2 regions of the Pseudolysinimonas kribbensis genome follow, and region 2 is predicted to be linked to the other one. Evidence: predicted binding sites of a transcription regulator. Region 2 holds the regulator's gene; the other holds the start of a gene.
The links. The regulator HspR, encoded in region 2, represses chaperone genes until heat shock. The targets are predictions, from matches to a motif close to AAGTTGAGTCNNNNNGACTCAACTT.
Positions count from the first base shown of each region.

Region 1: a site for HspR is predicted at 5,446-5,470, ahead of ABD285_RS00525 (Hsp20/alpha crystallin family protein). Genes of this name have one in related genera too.

Region 1 is NZ_BAAAQO010000001.1:99,727-107,992, reverse strand. It holds gene ABD285_RS00530 (fibronectin type III domain-containing protein) at 1-4,905, shown strand, start outside; gene ABD285_RS00525 (Hsp20/alpha crystallin family protein) at 4,969-5,424, opposite strand; gene ABD285_RS00520 (TetR/AcrR family transcriptional regulator) at 5,593-6,192, opposite strand; gene ABD285_RS00515 (DUF6230 family protein) at 6,297-6,893, shown strand; gene ABD285_RS00510 (DUF6114 domain-containing protein) at 6,921-7,538, shown strand; gene ABD285_RS00505 (hypothetical protein) at 7,583-8,254, shown strand.
Region 2 is NZ_BAAAQO010000002.1:724,347-732,612, forward strand. It holds gene ABD285_RS04240 (prenyltransferase) at 1-418, shown strand, start outside; gene ABD285_RS04245 (MFS transporter) at 393-1,745, opposite strand; gene ABD285_RS04250 (DUF2165 domain-containing protein) at 1,742-2,338, opposite strand; gene dnaK (molecular chaperone DnaK) at 2,511-4,367, shown strand; gene ABD285_RS04260 (nucleotide exchange factor GrpE) at 4,368-4,988, shown strand; gene ABD285_RS04265 (DnaJ C-terminal domain-containing protein) at 4,997-5,977, shown strand; gene ABD285_RS04270 (heat shock protein transcriptional repressor HspR) at 5,991-6,407, shown strand; gene ABD285_RS04275 (GMC oxidoreductase) at 6,439-8,266, opposite strand, start outside.

The DNA of each region.
Region 1 (8,266 bases), on a different contig from region 2:
ACGGCATCCGCCGTGGCGCAGGGCATCGCGACCACGATCCCGAGCGCCCCGACGATCACGAGCGTCGTCGCCGCGCCGGCGTCGCTGGATGTCACGTTCGCGCCCGGCGCCAACGGCGGCTCCGCGATCACCGGCTACCGCTACTCGGTCGACGGGCAGCACTGGGCGAGCACCGGCACGCTCGGCACGACGTTCACGATCACCGGCCTGAGCAACGGCACCGCGTATCCCGTTCAGGTGCAGGCGGTCAACGACGTCGGCCAGGGCACCGAGTCGGCCGCGATGACCGGCACGCCGGTCGCCCTGCCGGGCCGCGCCTCGATCGTCTCGGTCGTGCGCAGCAACCAGACGCTCACGGCCGCGGTGGCCCTGACCGACGACGGCGGCTCGCCCGTCACGTCGTGGCAGTACTCGACCGATGGCGGCATCAGCTGGGGAACGGCCTCCGGCACGACGAGCCCGCTCGTGCTGACCACGCTCTCCGGCGATCCGTCGACCCGTCTCGCCAACGGCACCGGGTACTCGCTGCTGGTGCGCGCGGTGACGGCCATCGGCACCGGCCCGTCATCCGCGGCCACGACGGTCGCCCCGGCGGCCGCGCCGCCGGCCCCGTCGATCGCGCTCACGCCCGGCAACGGCCAGGTCGTCGCCGACTTCTCACTCGGCGGCGACGGCGGATCGCCGATCGAGGCGCTGGAGTACAGCCTCGACGGCACCACCTGGATGCCGACCGGCACGCTCGCGAGCCCGTTCACGATCACGGGACTCACCAACGGCACCGCGTATGCGATCCGGCTGCGCGCCGACAACGCGATCGGGGCCGGCGCCGCGTCGACCCCGGCGTCCACGACCCCGCGCACGGTCCCCGGGGCGCCGACCGCGGTCGTCACCGGCTCGAACACGGCGTCGGCCGACGTCCGCTGGGCGGCTCCCGCCGACAACGGCGGCGCCGCCATCACCGGGTACACCGCCTCGGCCTACGCCAGCGGCACCTCGGGCACGCCGATCGCCGGCTGCAGCACCACGGCCACCTCGTGCTCGATCAGCGGGCTGACCAACAAGACCGCGTACTACGTCGCGGTCACCGCGACCAACGCCGCCGGCGCGGGCGCGCCCTCGGCCCCGCGGACGATCGTGACGCCGCTCGCCCGCCCCTCGGCTCCGACGATCACCGGCCTGACGGCCGGCGACGGATCGCTCTCCGCGGCGTTCACCGCGGGCGCGATCGGCGACGGAACTCTCATCGGCTACCAGTACTCGGTGGATGGCGGCTCCACCTGGGCGGCGGCGGGCACGACGAGCCCGATCGCGATCACCGGCCTCACCGACGGCACCGCGTACCGCGTCGCCGTGCGAGCGGTGAGCACCGCGGGCACCGGTGCGGCATCCGCCGCGGTCGCCGGCACCCCGTACGGCTACCCGTCGGCGCCCGATCCCACGGGGATCGTGGTGAACGGCGGCAACGGCAAGGTCATCGTGAGCTGGCAGGCGCCGAGCCTCAACGGCGGCGTGCTCGGCGACTACACCGCGACCGCGTTCTCGGCGCAGTCGAGCGGCTCGACCGCAGGCACCTGCACGACGACCGCGCTCAGCTGCACGATCACGGGCCTGGGCAACGGGACCACGTATTGGATCTCGTTGCAGACCCGCAACTCGGTCAGCATGTACAGCCAGCGCTCCGACCCGCGCGTGCCGGCGACGCCCTCGATGACACCAGGCGCGCCGACCGGCGTCTCCGCGGTGGCGGCGGATGGTGCGGCGACGATCGCGTGGACCGCTCCGACGAGCACCGGCGCGAGCGCGATCAGCGGCTACACGGTGCTGTGCTCGAGCGGCGGCGCGTACACCGCGTGCGGCGCGGTCACCGGCACGGCCACCACCCTGCGGGTCACGGGGCTGACCAACGGGACCGCCTACACCTTCCAGGTCACGGCGACCAACGGCAACGGAAGCGGTACGGCCAGCGCCGCGTCGACCGCGGTGACGCCGCTGGCCCCGGGCGCCACGCCCGTCTTCGGCACGCCCTCGCGGACCGCCGACGGCATCGACGTCGCGATCACGAACTACGACCCCGCCGTGACCTACACCGTCTCGGCGAGCGCCGGCACGGTCACCCGCTCCGGCCCGACGATCACGGTCACCGGCCTTGCGGCATCCGCCTCCTCGACCGTGACGCTGGTCGCCGCGCGCACCGGGTACACGACCGTGTCGGCGAGCGTCGCGGGCTCCGCGCTCGCGAACGGCGTCGCTCCGGCCTTCTCGGGCCTCACGGCCGCGCCGGACGGATTCGCGTTCACGATCGCGAACTACGACGCCGCGTCGTCGTACGCGTTCAGCGCGACCCACGGCGCGACGGTGTCGCGCGACGGCGCGGTGGTCACGGTGTCCGGCCTCGCGCTGGGCGGCGGGTCGCGCGTCACGGTGGTCGTCTCGCGGACCGGTTCCACCGATGCGACCGCAGCGGAGGACGGCGTGGCGATGACCGTCGGCACGGCGCCCGTGCTCACGGGGCTGGTCTCCACCGGCACCGGGTTCCGCTTCGAGATCTCCGACTACGACGCCGCGCTCGACTACGCCGTCAGCGCGACGAACGGCGCGGCGGTCACCCGCACCGGCTCCACCGTGACGGTCACCGGACTCACCGATGGCGCCGCATCCGACGTCACCGTGACCGCGACCGACCCCGGCGTGAGCATCGCGTCGGCCCTCGAGCACGGTGCCGCCCTGCTCGCCGGCTCCGCGCCCTCCGTCTCCGACCCGACCTCGACCGTGGACGGCTTCGTCTTCGACGTCGACCTGCCCGACTCGTCGGCGGTCTACTCCGTCACGAGCTCCGCCGGCACGGCCGTGCTCGACGGCGGCGTCGTGACGGTCACGGGCCTCACCCCGGGCGAGACGGCGGACGTCACCGTCACCTCGGTCGAGCCGGGTCACGTCACGACGAGCACGACCGTGCGCGCCGCGGCGCTGCTCAGCGGCATCCCGCCGCTGTTCGCCGCCCCGTCCCGGACGGCCGACGGATTCACCGTGGCCGTCGACGGTCTCGACCCCGACGGCGTCTACACCGTCGCGAGCACCACGGGGTCCGCCTCCGTCGACGCGGGCGTGATCACGGTCACCGGACTCGCACCGGATGCCGCAGCCACGGTCACCGTGACCGTGCGGCACGCCGGCTACACCGACGGCGTCTCCACCGTGACGGGCACCGCGCTCGCCGCGGGCGTCGCGCCCGCCTTCGCCGACGTCACGGCGACGGCCGACGGCTTCACGTTCACGATCGCGAACTACGACGCCGCGCTCGTCTACGAGACGCGACTGTCGCCGACGGGGGTCGTCGTGATCGACGGCACGGGCCACGGCGTCGTCTCGGGCGTCGGCGCGGGCGTGACCGTGACCCTGGACATCACGGCGACCGATCCCGGCGCGTCGATCGCCACGGCATCCACCGGTGCGACCGTGCTGCTGCCGACGACGGCGCCGGGACTCTCGGCCGCTACGCCGCTGGCGGGCGGATACCGCTTCGTGATCGAGGACTACGACCCCGGCCTCACCTACTCCTTCGTGCAGGCCGACGGCGGAACGGTGGTCCGCTCCGGCGACACCGTCACGGTCAGCGGCCTCGGCGCGGCGGTCACGTCGGTGACGACCGTGTCGGCGACCTCCGCAGGGCACACCGTCGCGGCCTCGACGGCGAGCGGCACCTCGTTCCCGAACGGCACGGCGCCCGGCATCGGGGCCGTCACCCGCACTCTCGACGGCTTCACCTTCACGTTCACGGCCGATCCGGCCGCGAGCTACACGGCGACCGCCGACGCGGGGACCGCCACGCTCAGCGGATCGACGGTGACCGTCACGGGCCTCGGCGCGGGTATCGGCACCACGGTGCACCTGACGGCGACGGTGCCGGGCTCACTCGACGCGACCTCGGACGTCGCCGGCACCGCGATCGCCCTCGGCGTCGCCCCGGTGCTCGGCGCCGCGATCTCGGCGCACGGTGGATTCGTCGTCGTGATCACGGACTACTCGGCGCTGGGCGGCTACCGGGTCGCCACGACCGCCGGTTCGGTCACGCGCTCCGGGGACCGCGTGACGGTCTCCGGTCTGGCGGCCGGCGCGAGCGCGACCGTCACGGTCACGGCCGTGCGGGGCGGTTACCGCGACGCCTCGGCCGCCCGGACCGGCAGCGCCATCGCGCCCGTCGTCCCCGCCGCCCCGACGACGACGGCAGCCGTGCCGACGCCGGCCGAACCCCGTGTGAGCTCCGCCGACGAGCCCACCGAGAGCAGCCAGGTCGGGGGAGCGGGCATCCCCGCGAGCCTGCGCGGCGTGAACCACTCGACCCCGGGCACCGGCACGGTCCAGTCCGGCGGCGACCCGGTCCCCTCGCGGATCTCCACGCACGCCGGCCGCACGGTGCTGACGACGGGCAACGGCCTGCGCATGACGGTCTCGGGTTGGCAGGACGGCCACCGGACACCGACGGGGCCGGATGGCGTGATCGAGATCGTGCGCGGCGGCAGCACGCAGATCGACGTGTCCGGACTGGCACCCGACTCCGAGGTCGTGACGTGGGGCATGTCGCACCTGCAGCAGCTCGTCGCGACGCGAACCGATCACGACGGGTCGCTCGCCCAGCTCGTGCGCCTGCCGTACAGCATGGCGCCCGGTGCGCACACGCTGATCGTGTCGGGAGTCGACGCCGAGGGTCACGACGTGACCATGCAGGTCGGCATCCGGGTGCTGCCGGTCGCGCACGACGCGCCGCCCGCTCCCGCCGCGGGAGGCAGCTGGTGGTGGCTCCTGCTCGTCGGGCTGATCGCCCTGCTGGCGCTCATCACGTGGTTCGTGATCGCGCGCCGTCGCCGCCACGACCGCGAAGCGCGAGTCGCGACCGGCACCCGCTGAGGTGACGCGAATGCCCCGTGCAGCCGTGCTGCAACGGGGCATTCGCGCGATCTCGCTGCCGGGTCAGGCGGCGGGGGTCTCCTCCACCGCGGGGGCCGGCGCGCCGTCGGCGAGCTGCGCGGTCGAGGTCTGGACCTCGATCTTGCGCGGCTTGGCCTTCTCGGCGATGGGGATGACGACGCTCAGCACGCCGTTCTCGTAGGACGCCGAGATGTTCGACGTCTCCACGCCCTGGCCGAGCGTGAACTGCCGCAGGAACGAGCCGCCGCTGCGCTCGCGGGCGAGCCACTTCACGCCCTCCTGGCTGCGGGGGGTGCGCTCGGCGCGGATCGTGAGCAGCTGACCGTCCACGTCGATGTCGACGCTGCCCGGGTCGACGCCCGGCAGGTCGGCGTTCAGCACGTAGTGGTCGCCGTCGCGGTAGAGGTCCATCGGCATCAGCCGCGGGCCGTGGCGCTGGTCGAGCAGCTGGCCGGCGACGCGGTCGATCGCCTGGAACGGGTCGAAGTACATGGCCATCGAATCCTCCTGAGACTCAACGATATGAGTCGGTATGACTCAACTTTGAAACAAGTTAGCACTCGGCACGGGGGAGTGCCAAGATCGCGCCGTGCGCCTACGGCGAACAGCGCAGAATGCCCGATCAGGGCCCGATCAGGGCCCGATCAGCGCCCGATCAGGACGCGGTCAGTGCCGGATCGGCGACGCGGCCCCCGCGGTCGCCTCGGCCGCCGCGATGAGCAGGCCCACGATCTCCGCGGCGGGGAGGTCGGTGGCGAGGGCGGCATCCACCATCTCCTGCTCGGCCATCGCGACCCAGGCTCTCAGCGCGATCCGCAGCCGCCGGCTGTCGGGTTCGCCGAGCTCGAGGAAGACCGAGACGGCGCGCTCGGCCTGGGCGTTGCGCGCCTCCTCGACGAGCTCGCGCACCTCGGGGGAGCCGCTCGCCGCGCCGCGCACGAGCGAGTAGAAGGTCGCGGGGTGCTCCCGCACGAACCCGACCACCCGATCCAACGTGTCGCGCAGACGATCCAGCGGCGCCAGCTCCGGCCGCGGCTCGGTGGCGCGCAGCATGCTGTCGCGCGCGGTGAGCACGATCGCGTGGTGCATGCCCTGCTTGGAGCCGAAGTAGTGGAAGAGCAGGGCCCGCGAGACGCCGGCCTGCTCCGAGAGGAGCTCCATCGTGACGTCCTCGAGCGGGGAGTGCGCGAGGGCGGCGACCCCGAGCGCGACGAGCTGCGCCCGCCGCTCGTCGGGGGTCAGCCGGGTGCGTCGTTCCTCCACCATGACCTCTCCACTGTCCCACCTATTGACAGGGTGTCAATAGCCGGTACGCTCGGAACCGGACGTCACAACCGAACAACTGGCTGGGCTGAGATCGAAGAGGATCGATGAAGCTCAAGAAGGTCACGGGCTCGTACGCCGGCCGCATCCTGCTCGCCGCGGTGCCCGTCGCGATCGTGTCCACCCTCGTCATCGGCGGCGTCGCGCAGGGCGCGGTGCCGGTGTCGATGACCATCTCCGGCAGCCAGTTCAAGATCGCCGCGTCGCAGCTCGACGGCACGAGCTTCTCGCAGTACGCGGGCGTCGCGACCGACACCGCGGGCAAGCAGCACGCCGTCGCGATCGCCAACATCGGCCAGGCCAAGCTCACGAACCTGTGCCAGTCGGTCGTGGCCGACACCCCGCTCGGCAAGGTCGGCGCGATCATCACGGCCGGCGGCGGCGGAACGCCCGCCGAGGCGACCGACCTGCAGATCGGCATGACCGACCTCAAGGGCAACACGAGCTTCGACGACGTGCGCATCGGGGTCGACGCCTCGACCGTGCAGACCAAGGCCAAGGGCGCCGTCGGCGACTTCGCCCAGGACTCGAGCGCTCTGCATATCACCGACCTCCAGCAGATCTCGTGGTCGACCACGGCCGCCGTGTTCACGCTGAACGGGATGCACATGCAGGTGACCACCGACGGCAAGGAGTGCTTCTAGGCATCGGCCGATCGGGAGGACGATGACATGACCGCGATCCGCATGACCCGCGCCGGAGGCGACACCGTGACCGGATTCCGCGTCTGGCGACGGGAGCGCCCGCTCGTCGGCGGCATCCTGCTCGCCCTCGCCGGCGTCGAGATGTTCTTCTCCGGCCAGCTCGACCTCGGCAACATCCACATCTCGATGGGCTTCGAGGGGTTCCAGGCGACGGTGATCCCGGCGCTCCTGGTACTGCTCGGTGTTCTGGCGATCGTGACGCCCGCGCAGCATCTCTTCTACGGCATCTTCGCGCTCGTGCTCGCTGTCTACTCGCTCGTCGGGGTCAACCTCGGCGGATTCCTGCTCGGGATGCTGCTGGGAGCCGTCGGCGGCGTCATCGTCGTCGCGTGGCGGGCCCGGGTCTCGTCCGCGGCGGACTCCGCCGAGGGCGTGGCGGCGGCGGAGAACGTCGCGACGCAGCCCCCCGCTGCGCCCGATCCCGAACCCGCGCATCGCGCCGGGCACGCCGGCGTCGTACATGCGGAGGCCGTCGACTACGCCACGCTCAAGGCCCGCGCCGCGGCGCGGCGCGGTGGCGCCGGCGCCTCCTCGTCCAAGAGGACCCCGGGGGAACCCCGCCCTTTCGTGCCGGGCCGGTCCTGACCGGCCGGCGCCGATTCAACCGGGCAGCGGCTCTGCTGCTCGTCGTGGCCTCGATCGCCTCGATCGGGGCGGCGCGCGCGCCGGGGGCGGCGGAGGGGTGCCTGCTCGGCATCATCTGCACGCCGTCGTCGCCGAGCCCGTCGCCGTCGCCCACCAGCGGTGGGGGTACCGGAACCGGCACGGGATCGGGCGGCGGGGGACTCGGCGGGCTGCTCGGCGGCGGTTCGTCGAGCGACCCGCAGGACAATGCCGGCGGTCTGCCGCCGGTCCCGCTGGTCGCCTCGCCCGACGACAGCATGACGTTCACGCTGCCGGCGGCGCAGCTCGGGGGATCGTCGATCTCGTTCGGCAGCATCCCGGTCGTATCGCTCGTGACCGTGCCGCTCAAGGACGGGTCGCGTACCACCGTCATCCGGCTGCAGGCGTCGAGCGTGACGATCAACGACTTCGTGCTCGACGTGCGCAAGACCGCGGGCGGCGACAGCGGCGTGACGACCTCGCGGCAGATGGTGCTGAGCGGACACGTCTCGGCCTACATCGACTCGGCGACCGCGACGCTGCCGGGCGGACTCGGCCTCACGCTCGGCGCGGACACCCCGCTGCCGGGCGACGAGCTGCCGCAGACCCTGCTCGGCGTGCACCTCGGACTCGTCGGGGTGATCTCCGACCGGATGACGATGACGCCGTCGCACCTCGTGGTGACCCAGGGCCACTGATCCGGCCGCGCA
Region 2 (8,266 bases):
CGCGGTGTTCGGGCTCGCGCTCGCCGGGGCCACGCCGACCTGGCCGCTCGCCGCCCTCCTCGCCGGGTACGTCCTCTGGGGCTGCGCGTCGCACGCGTTCGGCGCGGTGCAGGACATCGAGGCCGACCGGGATGCCGGCATCGGATCCGTCGCGACCGTCATCGGGACGCGCTGCGCCGTCCGGCTCGCCCTCGTGCTCTACGTCGCGGCGGGCGCGCTGCTGCTCGCGACCCCCTGGCCCGGACCGCTCGCCGCGTTCCTCGCCCTGCCCTACGCCGCGAACGTCGCGCCGTGGTGGTCGGTGAGCGACGCGGATGCCGCGAGCGCGAACCGGGGCTGGCGCCGGTTCCTCTGGATCAACTACGCCACCGGGTTCCTCGTGACGCTGCTGCTCATCTGGTGGGCGCTGATCCGCTGATCTCGGCCGGCGCCCGGTCGGGCGACTTCACGGGGATGAGGATCACCAGCCCGACGGCCAGCACGAGCAGGATGCCCATGATGCCCCAGTACTGGTGGCCGAAGATGGTGATGCAGAGCGCGAACAGGCTCGGCGCGATGAACGTCGCCGCCCGTCCCGTCGTCGCGTACAGACCGAACACCTCGCCCTCGCGGCCGGCCGGCACGAGGCGCGACAGGAAGGTGCGGCTCGCGGACTGCGCGGGCCCGACGAAGAGGCACAGTGCGAGCCCGGCGGTCCAGAAGACGATCTGACCGCCGTCGTGCAGGAAGAACACGACGAGCCCGCTCACCAGCAGGCCGATCAGCGCGGTGACGATCACCGGCTTCGGCCCGACGCGATCGTCGAGGGTCCCGACGACGAGGGTCGAGAGACCCGCGACGACGTTGGCCGCGACCGCGAAGATGATCACCTCGCCCGCCGAGAACCCGAAGGTGCCCGCGGCGAGGACGCCGCCGAAGGTGAAGACGCCCGTGAGGCCGTCGCGGAAGATGGCGCTCGCGAGCAGGAACCAGACCGTCCGACGGCTCTCGCGCCAGAGCGCCGCGACGTCACGGCCGAGTACCGCGTAGGAGCGGAAGAACCCGACCCGCGGGCGCTGCACCTGCCCGGGCACGTGGTACTCCGGCACGGCGAGCAGGACCGGCAGCGCGGAGAGGAGGAACCACAGCGCGGCCAGGAGCATCGAGACCCGCACCGCGAGCCCCTCCGCGCTCGTCACGCCGAAGAGGCCGACGTCCGGGTGGATGAAGCCGAAGTAGAGGATGAGCAGCAGCACGATCCCGCCGAAGTAGCCCATCGCCCACCCGAACCCGCTCACCCGGCCGACCGTCCGGGGCGTCGAGACCTGCACGAGCATCGCGTTGTAGTTCACGGCGGCGAGTTCGAAGAAGACCGTTCCGACGGCCAGCAGGCCCACCCCCAGCCACAGCAGCACGGGGCTCGGCGAGACGAAGAACAGCCCCGCGATGCACAGGACGACGATGGCGGTGTTGACCGCGAGCCAGAACTTGCGCCGCCCGGATCCGTCGGAGCGCTGGCCCGTCACGGGTGCGATCAGCGCGACCACGAGTCCGGACAGCCCGATCCCCCATCCGAGCACCGAGGACGTGACGTCGGTCTCGCCGAAGCCCTTCGTGCTCGTCAGGTAGACGGTGAAGACGAAGGTGGTGACGACGGCGTTGAACGCCGACGAGCCCCAGTCCCAGAAGGCCCAGGCGACGATGCGCCGTCCTGGCACCCGTGTGCCGCGCTGCAGGTCGAGCCCGCGGACCAGTTCCGTCGTCATGCGCGCACCGTACCGGAACGCCGTGACCAGCCGGCCACCGGCACGTGGATCAGGATGAGCGTGACGGCTGCGAGCATCCCGGTGCGGAACGCGGCGTCGAGGCCGTTCCACTGCGTGGAGCGCCACATGCCGAACCACTCGCCGCCGACGGCGATGAAGCCGCCGAAGAACAGCGCGACGAGCATCAGGAGGCCGATGCTCGAGACCGAGCGGGCGGTGCGGAACTCGCCTCGCACCATGCCGGCGATCAGGAGCACGGTCGCCAGGATGAGCACGAGGGCGGCCGCCGACTCCCACACGATGATCGCGACGTAGGCGACGTTCCACGCCGCCGGGTCGGTGATCGCGCGCCACATGATGTCGGGGTCGAGCCCGACGCCCGGCCGGCCGCCGAGGTTCGTCGTGTCCATCGAGAGCACGTGCTGCACGAAGGCGAAGTTCGTGCCGTAGTCGGTGATGTTGCCGAGTGCGACGAGGAGGATGTCGGCGGCGTTCACGGCCACCAGGAGCGTCACCGCCATGGGCAGCGATCCGATCACCTGCCACCACCGGCGGGCGTGCGGCTCGGGGACGGGCAGCGCTGCGTCATCCATGCGGCCATCCTGGCATCCGGCCCCCTCGGCGGGAAGGAAGTGCGGCGGCCGGCCGTTGAAGAACTTGAGCGACCTCGACTCAACTCGACTTGACAGCGGTTATCCACAGGTCGCAGAATTGATGCGGTCCGGCTCAACTCCGGACACCACGAACCTGAGGAGTAGCAAGAACATGGCACGAGCCGTCGGTATCGACCTCGGCACCACCAACTCGGTCGTCTCCGTCCTCGAGGGCGGCGAGCCGACCGTCATCGCGAACGCGGAGGGATTCCGCACGACGCCGTCGGTGGTGGCCTTCACGAAGGACGGCGAGGTGCTCGTCGGCGAGACCGCGAAGCGCCAGGCCGTCACCAACGTCGACCGCACCATCGCCTCGGTCAAGCGCCACATGGGCACGGACTGGAAGGCGGAGGTCGACGGCAAGAAGTACACGCCGCAGGAGATCTCGGCGCGCATCCTGCAGAAGCTCAAGCGGGACGCCGAGCAGTACCTCGGCGAGGACGTGACCGACGCGGTCATCACCGTGCCGGCCTACTTCAACGACGCCGAGCGCCAGGCCACCAAGGAGGCCGGCGAGATCGCGGGCCTCAACGTGCTCCGCATCATCAACGAGCCCACCGCGGCGGCGCTCGCCTACGGCCTCGACAAGGGCAAGGAGGACGAGCTCATCCTCGTCTTCGACCTCGGCGGCGGCACGTTCGACGTCTCGCTGCTCGAGGTGGGCAAGGACGACGACTTCTCGACCATTCAGGTGCGCTCGACCGCGGGCGACAACCGCCTCGGCGGCGACGACTGGGACCAGCGGGTCGTCGAGTGGCTCATCAAGAAGTTCAAGGAGACCACGGGCGTCGACGTCTCGAAGGACAAGATCGCCCTGCAGCGCCTCAAGGAGGCCGCGGAGCAGGCGAAGAAGGAGCTCTCGTCGAGCATGTCGGCGAGCATCCAGCTGCCCTACCTGTCGCTCACCGAGAACGGCCCGGCCAACCTCGACGAGACCCTGACCCGCGCCCAGTTCGAGCAGATGACCTCCGACCTCCTGGACCGCACCAAGAAGCCGTTCCAGGACGTCATCAAGGAGGCCGGCATCAAGGTGGCCGACATCGCGCACGTCGTGCTCGTCGGCGGCTCCACCCGCATGCCCGCGGTCAGCGAGCTGGTCAAGAAGGAGACCGACGGCAAGGAGCCCAACAAGGGCGTCAACCCGGATGAGGTGGTCGCCGTCGGCGCCGCCCTCCAGGCCGGCGTGCTGAAGGGCGAGCGCAAGGACGTCCTCCTGATCGACGTGACCCCGCTGAGCCTCGGCATCGAGACCAAGGGCGGGATCATGACCAAGCTCATCGAGCGCAACACGGCCATCCCGACCAAGCGCAGCGAGACCTTCACGACCGCCGATGACAACCAGCCGTCGGTCGCCATCCAGGTCTTCCAGGGCGAGCGCGACTTCACGCGCGACAACAAGGCGCTCGGCACGTTCGAGCTCACCGGCATCGCGCCGGCGCCGCGCGGCGTGCCCCAGGTCGAGGTGACCTTCGACATCGACGCCAACGGCATCGTGGAGGTCTCCGCGAAGGACAAGGGCACCGGCAAGGAGCAGTCCATCAAGATCACCGGCGGCTCGTCCCTCCCCAAGGAGGACATCGAGCGCATGGTGCGCGAGGCCGAGGAGCACGCGGCGGAGGACAAGGCACGGCGCGAGAGCGCCGAGGTGCGCAACAACGCCGAGCAGCTCGCGTACTCGATCGACAAGCTCATCAAGGACAACGACGACAAGCTGCCGGATGACGTGAAGACCGAGGTGCAGGCCGACGTCGACGCGCTCAAGACGGCGCTGCAGGGCGAGGACGACGCGGCCGTGAAGACCGCGTTCGACAAGCTCAACACGTCGCAGACCAAGCTGGGCGAGGCGATCTACCAGAGCGGCCAGGCCGCGGAGGCCGGGGCCGGCGAGACCGCCGAGCCGGAGGCGTCGTCGAACGACGAGGACGTGGTCGACGCCGAGATCGTCGACGACGAGGAGCCGAAGAAGTAGATGGCCGACAAGGACGAGCACGAGAAGGAGCCCCGCTTCCGCGACAAGCGGAGGGTGGACCCCGAGACGGGCGACGTCCGTGAGCCGCAGGCCGAGGACGGGTCCCCCGCCGACGTGGAGTCGGCGGAGGACCTGGTCCAGGCCGAGGACGCGGATGTCGAGCTGAGCGACGACGACCTGGCGCTGCTCGCCGAGGCCGAGCGCGACCTCGTGGGCGAGTACCGCGAGCGCGCGGCCCGCGCGGAGGCGGAGCTGAAGAACTTCCGCACCCGCGTCGAACGCGACCGTCAGGCGAATCGCGACGCGGTCATCGCCGAGGTGATCCGCACACTGCTGCCGGTGATCGACGACCTCGACCGCGCCGACGCGCACGGCGACCTGACCGAGGGCAGCCCCCTCGCGCTCATCGCGTCGAAGCTCCGCGGCGGCTTCGAGAGGTACGGCCTGACCCGGGTCGGTGAGAAGGGCGAGCCCTTCGACCCGAAGTTCCACGAGGCACTCGTGCAGCTGCCGAGCCCCGACGCGACCAGCCAGACGATCGCCGACGTCATCGAGGTCGGCTACGCCCTCGGCGACCGGCTGATCCGCCCGGCCAAGGTCGCCGTCAGCGTTCCCGAGTAAGGAAGCACGTGGCCAGTCAGGACTGGTTCGACAAGGACTTCTACGCCGTTCTCGGCGTCAAGAAGGACGTGTCGGACGCGGAGCTGAAGAAGGTGTACCGCAAGCTCGCGCGGCAGTACCACCCCGATTCCAATCAGGGGGATGCGGCCGCCGAGTCGCGCTTCAAGGAGATCAGCGAGGCGTACTCGGTGCTCTCCGACAAGGAGCAGCGGGCCGAGTACGACCAGGTGCGGGCCATGGGGTCGGGCGCCCGGTTCACCGCGGGCGGCGCCGGCGCGGGCGGCTTCGAGGATGTCTTCGGCGGGATGTTCGGGCAGGGCGGCGGCCGCCGCACCGCCTACCAGCAGGCCGACTTCGACGACATCCTGGGCGGGATGTTCGGCGGCGGCCGGTTCGGCCAGTCGACGGGCGGCTTCCGCGGCTACGGCGGCCCGAGCCGGGGGGCCGACGCGACCGCCGATACGACCCTGGACTTCGTGACCGCGATCCGCGGCGAGACCGTCAAGCTCACCATGCAGTCCGGGCGCGAGACGACGGTGAAGATCCCTGCCGGCGTCGCCGACGGGCAGAAGATCAAGCTCAAGGGGAAGGGACTGCCGAGCCCGGATGGCGGCCAGCCGGGCGACCTGATCCTCACGGTCAAGGTGCGCAAGCATCCGGTCTTCGAGCGCGACGGGCTCAACCTGCGCCTCGACGTGCCCGTGACCTTCGCCGAGGCGGCGCTCGGCGCGACGATCGAGGTGCCGACGTTCGACGGGGAGCCGGTCAAGCTGCGGATCGCGCCCGGCACCCCGAGCGGCCGCGTGCTGCGCGTGAAGGGCAAGGGCGTCACGACCGCGAAGGGGCAGGGCGACCTGCTCGCGACGGTCGAGATCGCCGTGCCGAGCCACCTCTCGGCCGAGGCGCAGCGCAAGCTCGAGGAGTTCGTCGAGACGCTCCCGACCGAGAACCCGCGCGACGACCTGCTCGCGAAGGCCCGGGCGAGCTAGGCGGGAGCGACCCATGGCCGATGTCGACGAGAACTCCCCGCTCTTCGCGATCGCGATCGCGGCCGAGCTCAGCAACATGCATCCGCAGACGCTGCGGCAGTACGACCGGCTGGGTCTCGTGTCGCCGCGGCGCACGGCGGGCCAGTCGCGCCGCTACAGCATGCGCGACGTGGTGCAGCTGCGGGAGATCGCGCGGCTGAGCGCGGAGGGGCTGAACCTGGAGGGCATCCGGCGCATCCTCGACCTCGAGAACCAGGTCGCGGCACTGCAATCGCGGGTGCGCGAGCTCGAGACGGCGCTCGCCGACGAGCTGCTGAACCGGCCCGGCCGGCGGGTCTTCGCGGCGCGGGAGTCCGGAGACGTGCTCCGGCTGCGCGCCGGTGAGCGCGTGCCGAAGCAGAACGAGGTGGTGGTCTGGCGCCCGTTCTGACGCCTTGTCGCCGGTTACTCGACCCGCTCCGTCAGGGCCAGTCGGCGAGGATCCGGTCGGCGACGCGCAGGCAGTTCGCGACGATCGTGAGCGTCGGGTTCACCGAACCGTTCGTCGGGTGCAGCGAGGCGTCGGCGACGTAGACCCGTCGCGCGCCGTGCAGGCGGCCGTCGGCTCCCGTCGCCGCGTGCGCCGGATCCTCGCCCATCCGAGCGGTGCCGGAGGAGTGCTCTCCCGCCGCGGATGCCGTCGCCGTCCTGCGCTGCATGCGTCGCGCGACCTCGGTCGCGCCCGACGCCTCCAGCCAGGTGATCGACTCGCGCGCCATTCCGGCCTCGATCTCGAGCGATGCGGGATGGGTGTCCTTGCGCAGACGAGCTCCGGGTGCGCCCCAGCGGTCCCGCGCCGATTCGGCGAGCGTGACGCGCGAGGTCGCGAGCGGTACCTCCTGGCCCATCCCGAACACACCGAACACGTTGCGGCGCCCCTCGCGCATCCACCGCTTGTGCTCCAGGCCCCAGCCCGGCACCCCGTCGGTGGGCGGGTCGGACGCCATCGTGAGCGGCAGCAGCGTCATGAGATCGACCAGCACCCCGCCGCCCCACGGGATGGTGTCCGCGTGCACGTGCTCGAGCGTCGCGACGGAGTGGCCCGGCCCGATCCAGGTCTTGGCGGGCGGGTCGATCACACCGAGCACGGTCGTGAAGCGGTGGTCGTGCAGGTAGCGGCCGAGGTGGTCGTTGCCGAGCCCGCTCGCCATCAGCAGCCGGGGGGTCTCGACGGCGCCCGCCGACACGATCACGACGTCGGCCTCGACGACGAGCTCCCGCGGCGTCGGCGTCGACGCGTCGGCCATCACGCGCACCGTCGCGGTCGACTCGCCGTCCTCGACGCGCACCGCCTCCGCGTCGAGCAGCAGCTCGCACCGACCGGTCGCCAGCGCGAGGGGGATGAAGGTGTTGTGGGCGCCGTTCTTGGCATCCACCGGGCAGGCGTGCCCGACGCACTGCGGGCACCGCACGCAGGCGGCCCGCCCGTTGCGGGGCACGCTGTTGATCGCGAGCGGGATCGGTCCCCATCCCCAGCCGAGCGCCGCGGCGCCCGCGCCGAGCACCTCGCGCGACCGCTCGGTGCCCATCGCGGGCATCGGGTAGCGGGTGCTGCGACGCGTCCGGGCGGTCAGCGCGCCCTCGGAGCCGGCGACGCCGAGCTCCTGCTCCGCCTGGGAGTAGTACGGCTCCAGCTCGTCGTAGCCGACCGGCCAGTCGGCGAGACTCGCGCCCGCCGGATTGCCGTACTCGCTGGCCATGCGGAAGTCCTCGGGCAGGAATCTCCAGGCCATGCCCTGCCAGATCCGGGTGCCGCCGCCGGGCAGCATCGCGTTGAGGCCGTAGCGGGCCGCATCGCCGTCACCGTCGATGACCGTCTCGCCACCGTCGTCATCGACGTGGATGCGGGGATGCCCGGCCCCGGGACCCGCCGACGGCCGGTACACCGCGTTGCGCTTGTCGTGGAGGTGGTCGCCGCGCAGCTCCGAGTTCGGCTTCCACGCCGCGCGCTCCAGGAGCAGCACGTGCTTGCCCGCGGCGGTCAGGGAGCGCGCGACGGCACCGCCGCCGGGGCCCGAGCCGATGACGATCGCGTCGTAGCGGCGCCGGACGCGGCGGGAGTCGACGGTGCGCGGAGCCGGGGCGTCGATCGGCGTGACGCCCGCCGGCACATCGTGGAAGCCCACCATGCGCAGGCCCTCCGGGTCCCGGCCGCCCGACGATGCGTAGAAGCCCTCCCAGCAGACCCGCTGGAGCGCCCGGAACTCGATCGCGCCCTCCGGATGCTGCGCGGCGGCCGCGAGGGCGGCA